Regions from separate parts of the Lactobacillus sp. ESL0677 genome, predicted to be linked through region 3. Evidence: riboswitches for the same ligand, from Rfam matches in the RefSeq annotation. Region 3 holds a riboswitch; each other region holds the start of a gene.

Region 1 (2,270 bases), 260 kb from region 3:
TGTGCCAGCAATTGTCAGAACTTGAGGGAATGAATTAATTTCTTCTGCCATAAAATACTTCCTTAATCATAATCAGCAATCTTTTTAATATCAGCAACTTGTACTTTAGCTAAGTAGTCCATGAGGTACATCCCAAAACTGCCGGGGCCAACATCGGGATGATCTTGGACGACCAATTGTCCGATTGAGCCAAAAACAAGCGTTGCAGCTTGGGCTGCCTCGAAACGACTATCGGTTACTGCACAGAAGGCAGCGACAATGCTGGTTAACATGTCGCCGGACCCGACATGAGCTTGAAATAGTGGGGTACCATTATGAATGTGAACTACATTATTGCCATCACTAATTGTATCAGTTGCACCACTAGCAATAACAGTACAATGATACTTTTTAGCTACTTCCATGGTGATTTCGTCAAGGTTACCAGTGCCTGATCCAGCATCAATCCCCTTAGCATTCCATGCAAATTCACCTAAAGCGGCGATTTCTCCCGCATTACCACGAATCACACCCACATGGAAGTTCCATAATAAGTCTTGGGCAACATTAAGTCGATATTGGACAGCGCCAACAGCAACAGGATCTAGTACGATTGGCTTTTTGTATTCTCGAGCTAAATCGCCCATTTCCTTCATGTGCGCAATCTGTAATTTAGTTAAACTACCCATGTTAATCGCTACGGCCGAGGCCATGTTGACCATTTCGCTGGTTTCATCAATTTCGTTACTCATAATGGGCGAAGCACCAATCGCATTCAATCCATTGGCGACATCTTGAACGGTAACGAAGTTAGCGGCATTAAGAACAACGGGGTTCTGTTTGCGCAATTTATCTAATAATTCTAACTGCATAATTTTTCTCCTAAAAATAATTGAAGAAGTCCTCAGAGCCAAGCTAATAAAAAAGCTTTGGCACGTAGTTGTGTCAAAGCAATAGGTAGTTGACACGTTCCTCGCGCAAGTATTAGCTTACAGGTTCAAAGGGTCTGAAACGTTGTTTCATCTCAGCCTAAAAGGCCCCCCTCGTGTTATCGCTTCCAATTATACCGATTTTTAATGAAGAATACAATGCTAAGTTAGTGGCGGTATTAAAGCTAAAAAAATAAAGGCCAAGCTAGTGATGACAGCTTGGCCTTTATTCTTTTAATTGTTAGATAAATTGTAAAATCGTCATCAAAATTGGCACTACAATAATGAAGAGAATTGTACTTTCGACAACAATGTTGGTTGCGTATTTAACATCGCCGTGTGATTCGTTAGCTAAAATTGGTAAAACAGCTAACATTGGCGTTGCTGATTGCACAACTAGGGTTTGCCGCATCAAGCTTGGCAGGTTGAAGCCAGCATTCATTCCAATTTTAATTAAAATAATTAAAACGATTGGTGAAAGAATGAACCGACCAATCAAGGCCAAGATTGAATCACGATCGAACTTGACGTTCTTAATCCCGGCGTCATGCAGGACAATCCCGATATAAACAAGTGAAAGTGGTGTTACTAAGTTCCCAACGTAAGTTAATGTAGAGTTTAAGAAGGTAGGTACAGGAATCCCTAATAACATCCAGACTAGAGCAACAATAAAACCAACAAGTGGCATTGGTAAAAGTTTTTTCCAATTAATTTTGTGGCTAGTCTGTTTACCCTTAGCAGTTGGGTCGTCGTTTTGAATTAAGAAAACGCCAAAGGCCCAAGTGGAAACGGTGTTGATAATGTAATATACCAAGAAGTAAGACATGGCTTGATCACCGAAAAGTGCCATGTTTAACGGCATTCCGATGAAAATTGTATTGGCATTAACCACGGCGTTCATAAAAATGCCGCGGCGGCCAGGACGGATTTTGAAGACTTTGACGCAGAGCCAAGCAATGATGTAGCCGATAATTACGCCCAATGCTGGGAACAATAATTCGGTTGATAATTGCAGCAGGCTACCACGGCTAAGGTTTTTCATAACGGCTGTAAAAATCGAAGCTGGCAGGGCGATTTTAGTAATAATACTAGAAATTTCACTACCAAATTTATCGTCAATCCAATTAAATTGTTTTAGTAAAAAGCCGAGAGCCATGATTAAGATAATCACGACAACGCTTGATACAGATGTCAAAAAGACTTGCATAAAAAGTTTCCTCTTTCTGTAGTTAATTAATATTTAGGCATCCATTTTGTTTCTTGAACGGCTTTTTTGGCGTCAGTAATTCCTTCACCTGCTAAACCTTGATCAATTGCAGTTTGAGCTACCTTTTCGGCAATTGTGGCTGAGAAACTGGTTAG
Region 2 (2,270 bases), 260 kb from region 3:
TTATTCCACTTTCGGCCTTAATGTGCGATCAAACAGGTTAGTAATTAATTTGACCAACACTCCGTCAAACAAAACTGACGAGATGATGCTGACAAAAAACATGACAATCTGCACCTTAACCGCAAATTTATACCAACCATACATTAAATAACACGGTATAAAAAAGCCAAAGCTAGCAAAAAATGCACCTGTCAAAACGCTATGCCAAGAAAATCTTTGGTAACGAGATTTTTTCGGAAAAAAGCCAATTTCATTCGTTAATCCCTGCATTAATCCAGAAACCACAGTAGTGACACCCCACTGGCCGCCACAAGCCATTTCTACGATTGAAGCCAGCAATTCACCCACTAATCCCGAGCCAGTTGTCGGAACAAAATACATCGCAAGCGGTGCCGCCATTAACCATAACCCTGCAAAAAAGGCGTCGGTTGCCGGAGCGTACCCCGTTGGCAGCAGCAACATTTTAACCAAATTATAGAGCCCATTGGTACCATAGGTATAAAAGATACCCATCAAAATCCCAATTAGGGCGACTAAAATAATAGCTTTGATATTCCATTTTGATGATCTTGTAAACATGATTGGCCTCGATTTATGCAAGGCGCGGCTTTAACGTGCGATCAAATAGATTAGCGATTAATTTGACCAGTACACCTTCAAAGACAAGCGCTGAAATCATATTGGTAATAAACATAACAATTTGGACCGTCATATTAAATTTACCCCAACCATAAAGAATATATGACGGAATAAAAATTCCTAGTCCGGCAAAGAAAGCACCAATCATGACACTCTTCCAAGAAAAGTTTTGATAACGTGCGGTTTTCGGGAAAAAGCCGATTTCATTCGTTGCTCCTTGAATCAAGCCCGAAATAACAGTTATGGCACCCCATTGACCACCAATTGCCATTTCTACAATTGAAGCTAAAACTTCACCAATTGTGCCAGAGCCAATTGTCGGGACAAAGTACATTGCAAGTGGTGCCGCCATTAACCATAAGCCCGAAAAGACGGTGTCCGTTACTGGTGCAAAGCCAGTAGGGACAAGTGCCATTTTAATAATGTTGTAGGCCCAATTAAAGCCGTAAGTATAAATTACTCCCATAATAATTCCAATCAATGCGACCAAAATTACCGACTTAACATTCCATTTTGATGATCTTGTGAACATAAAAATACTCCTAACTAACTTTTTAAGTCAGAAGGAGTACAAATTAAATGCTTGTTCAAACACTTCCCTAACGCAGGCATTGTCCTGTTCAGGTTCCGAGGGTAATTCTCAGCTATTGGCACCCCTAGTGACTAACTTTTAATTAAAAATAGTATACCACAATGATAATGATAGTAAAGCAATCCCCGATTTTCACTAATCTTCAAAAAAGAAATTATTATTGATTACTTATTCTTATCATTTTGCTTATTATTTGACTTGCGAACCCATCTAGCAATCGTGCTATTTCCTTCACCTCGCATAATTGCGTTGAAGTTACGGCTAAAGGCAATTAAGAAAATCATGCAATTGAATGCAAAAATTACCACTGCAATTGTTACGACAACTGTATTTTTACAATAGACCAAAATTGGGATTAACAAAAAAATACTGATTACTTCAACCCAAACGCTATAAATTTGGTGACCAGCATGATAAACGCGAGCGACAAATTCCCGTGCTGCCCAAAATAAGACGAGTAGCCCAATTATGATAATGAACGAATTTAGCTTCATTTTAATTTTGATGACTTTCGAATTTAAACTTGGTCCATGGCCGCAAATATTTTAGTAACGGCAATTCTTCTGGCTTAATCGCAGCAATCTTATTTTTCCGTTCGTCACTATGCGGTTGAAGTACGACTTGTAATTCATTTTTATAAATACCAAAGCCGTCATTGCCAATCAAAATATCGCCCACCTCAAATTGTATTTGATTATCATGAGCTGGGTTAGCCTCTGCTCGGTGCCACACACGCGGCATGGTTGAGCGAGCAACTAAAGCGTTGCTATCGCCACGCCGAAAATGCTTGTCTTCGAGCAAGATTTTTTGCTCTAATGGACTAATTCCCGGTAGCATTTCAACATCAAAAGATAATTCATATCTATCTAGCTCACTTAAACGGCGCAGCTCATCCTCACTAGCATAAGAATTACCAATAATTACATCGTCAATTAAGTTAGTCATAAATAACGACTTAGCCTGAACTTCAATTGGTAAGTGACGGTCAGCTTCTCTAGTTGGCAAGCCATCATTTACATCCCAAGGTCCGTGTGTACCA
Region 3 (2,270 bases):
CTAAAGCCACCGGCCTAACAGGTATCACCTACAATCCCAAGACTAAGCAGCTTTACAAGGCAAAAATAAAATTAAATGTTTATTATCTATTAAATCCTTTGTATGATTATACTTATCAGCGGATTATCAACACTGTCGAACATGAGTTAGGCCACGCGATTGGTCTTAACCACAACAAGGGCAAGTCCGTCATGTATCCTGCTGGCTCCATTTACCCGATTGAGCCGCAAGACGTCGCTAAAGTTAAGCAAATTTATCATCATAGGTAATTAAATTGAAGGAGTAAAAAGCAATGAAGCGAATTTATATCGTCCGTCACGGACAAACTTATATTAACCGTTACAACAAGATGCAGGGCTGGTGTGATACCCCTTTAACTGAAGACGGAATTGCTGGTGCTGATAAGGCAGGTGAAGCACTTAAAAATGTACCGTTTGACATCGCCTTATCCAGTGATTTGAAACGAGCAAGCGACACTTGCGACATTATCATCAAGCACAATGTTAACCGTGACGAAATCCAGCATCTTGCAACGCCACTGTTCCGCGAACACTTTTATGGTTACTTCGAAGGGATGGACAGTGACATGGCTTGGCAAATGATTGGTGGGCCTCACGGTTACAAGAACCACTATGACTTATTCAAGAATGAATCAATTGATACAGCAACCGATTGGATTAAGGAAGCCGATCCATTTCACGATGCCGAAAACGCTAAAGAATATTGGCACCGCGTTGATCAAGGCTTCGACTTAATCAGCCAACTTGATGGTGCCGAAAATATTCTACTAGTAACACATGGCTTTACCATTCGCAGTATCGCCGACCGTTTTGGCGATTTTGACGTTAGTGAGGGCCCGCGTAACGCGTCAATTACTATCATGACCATGGGTGACAAGCAAAGAAAAGTTACCTCATATAATAAAATGAAGTTATAATTTACCGCTTTCTTTTATATTGCTGAAAGCGTATAATCAAGATTAATATTTATTAATAAAGTCTATGGGGTGCTTTTAAGCTGAGATTAAACCCATAAACCTGATCTGGACAATACCAGCGCAAGGGATAGGCTACTTAGGCTAAATCCCGTTCGCTGTGGTGCGAATGGGATTTTTTGTATGGCTAGTTGGGAGTTAAAATGACTAACAAAGGGAAACAAACGGAAAAACTTACTATTTTAGCAATAATGATTGCACTGGATGTAGTATTGTCCCCAATCTTTCGCGTGGAAGGGATGGCGCCGATGTCTAGCGTAATTAACGTGATTGGTGCCACAATGCTGGGTCCTATTTATGTAACCATTATGGCCACTTTGTGCGGGATTATCAGAATGTTAATCATGGGTATTCCACCGCTGGCACTAACTGGTGCTATCTTCGGTGCAATATTAGCCGGGATTTTTTACAAAATAACCGACAAAGTCTGGGCAGCCTGCCTCGGCGAAATTATCGGCACTGGAATTATCGGGTCGCTACTTTCTTATCCAGTGATGGTCTTGTTTACCGGCAGCACTAACAATCTCTACTGGTTTGTTTACACGCCGCGCTTTATCGGCGCTGCCATTATCGGTTCAGTTGTTGCCAGCATTGTTTTATTAAAATTAATCAAGGTAAAGCAATTTCAAAAAATTCAGCAATTATTTTTTAGATAAATTAAAACGCCAGCTCTTTAACAAAACTGGCGTTTTTTTGGCCATAAAAATAAGTTGCCGTTTAGCTATTTAACACCTGTCATCATTGATAAGTAAGTAAGTCCTGACCAATTGCCTGGTCTAAAATTAGCTCGTTAGGATAGCCTGCCTTAATTGCGGCATAAACAACTGGCGTTTTTAAAATTCCACTAGCAACTAAAATCGAGTGATCCTTAGATTTCAAGTCATTTAATTCTATGCCGACAGTCCGTTCATCAAGCGCGCGACTAACTATAGCGCCATTAGAATCAATAAAGTGCGAGATAACTTCGCCCACTGCCTTTTCTTGCAACTTCTCTTTCTGTGATTTATTAAAATACCCTAATTGAAACAACAATAAGTCCTTACGCACCGTGCCAACACTATAAACGGCGATATTAGCAGCGCGGCCTAGCTGCAGTGCCTGATTAATAAAGCGATCTTTTTCCACGATTTCCTTAGTAGTTTTATTATCAAAAAACGGCGGCAGTGGTAAAAAGTGAGCAGTTGCACCAAGAGCAGTAGCAAACTCAGACACACTCTCATCTGCGTACGTCTCCTCGTTATTGATATTTATGCCGCCTTGGAGTTGGACAACCTGC

What was found. Region 3 has a riboswitch for thiamine pyrophosphate ahead of thiW (energy coupling factor transporter S component ThiW). Riboswitches for the same ligand answer to the same signal wherever they lie in the genome.
Region 1: it holds a riboswitch for thiamine pyrophosphate, as region 3 does, so the genes downstream of both, thiM (hydroxyethylthiazole kinase) here and thiW (energy coupling factor transporter S component ThiW) in region 3, are expected to answer to the same signal.
Region 2: it holds a riboswitch for thiamine pyrophosphate, as region 3 does, so the genes downstream of both, OZX76_RS02285 (ECF transporter S component) here and thiW (energy coupling factor transporter S component ThiW) in region 3, are expected to answer to the same signal.

The regions. Positions count from the first base shown of each region.
Region 1 is NZ_CP113946.1:1,931,034-1,933,303, reverse strand. Features, by position in the region: gene thiD (bifunctional hydroxymethylpyrimidine kinase/phosphomethylpyrimidine kinase) at 1-51, opposite strand, end outside; gene thiM (hydroxyethylthiazole kinase) at 63-851, opposite strand; TPP riboswitch at 932-1,033, opposite strand; gene OZX76_RS09380 (AEC family transporter) at 1,150-2,115, opposite strand; gene OZX76_RS09375 (malolactic enzyme) at 2,142-2,270, opposite strand, start outside.
Region 2 is NZ_CP113946.1:421,293-423,562, reverse strand. Features, by position in the region: gene OZX76_RS02290 (ECF transporter S component) at 1-579, opposite strand; gene OZX76_RS02285 (ECF transporter S component) at 593-1,171, opposite strand; TPP riboswitch at 1,219-1,307, opposite strand; gene OZX76_RS02280 (hypothetical protein) at 1,396-1,725, opposite strand; gene OZX76_RS02275 (MupG family TIM beta-alpha barrel fold protein) at 1,727-2,270, opposite strand, start outside.
Region 3 is NZ_CP113946.1:160,911-163,180, reverse strand. Features, by position in the region: gene OZX76_RS00850 (matrixin family metalloprotease) at 1-269, shown strand, start outside; gene OZX76_RS00845 (histidine phosphatase family protein) at 293-937, shown strand; TPP riboswitch at 993-1,082, shown strand; gene thiW (energy coupling factor transporter S component ThiW) at 1,138-1,650, shown strand; gene OZX76_RS00835 (sugar-binding transcriptional regulator) at 1,733-2,270, opposite strand, start outside.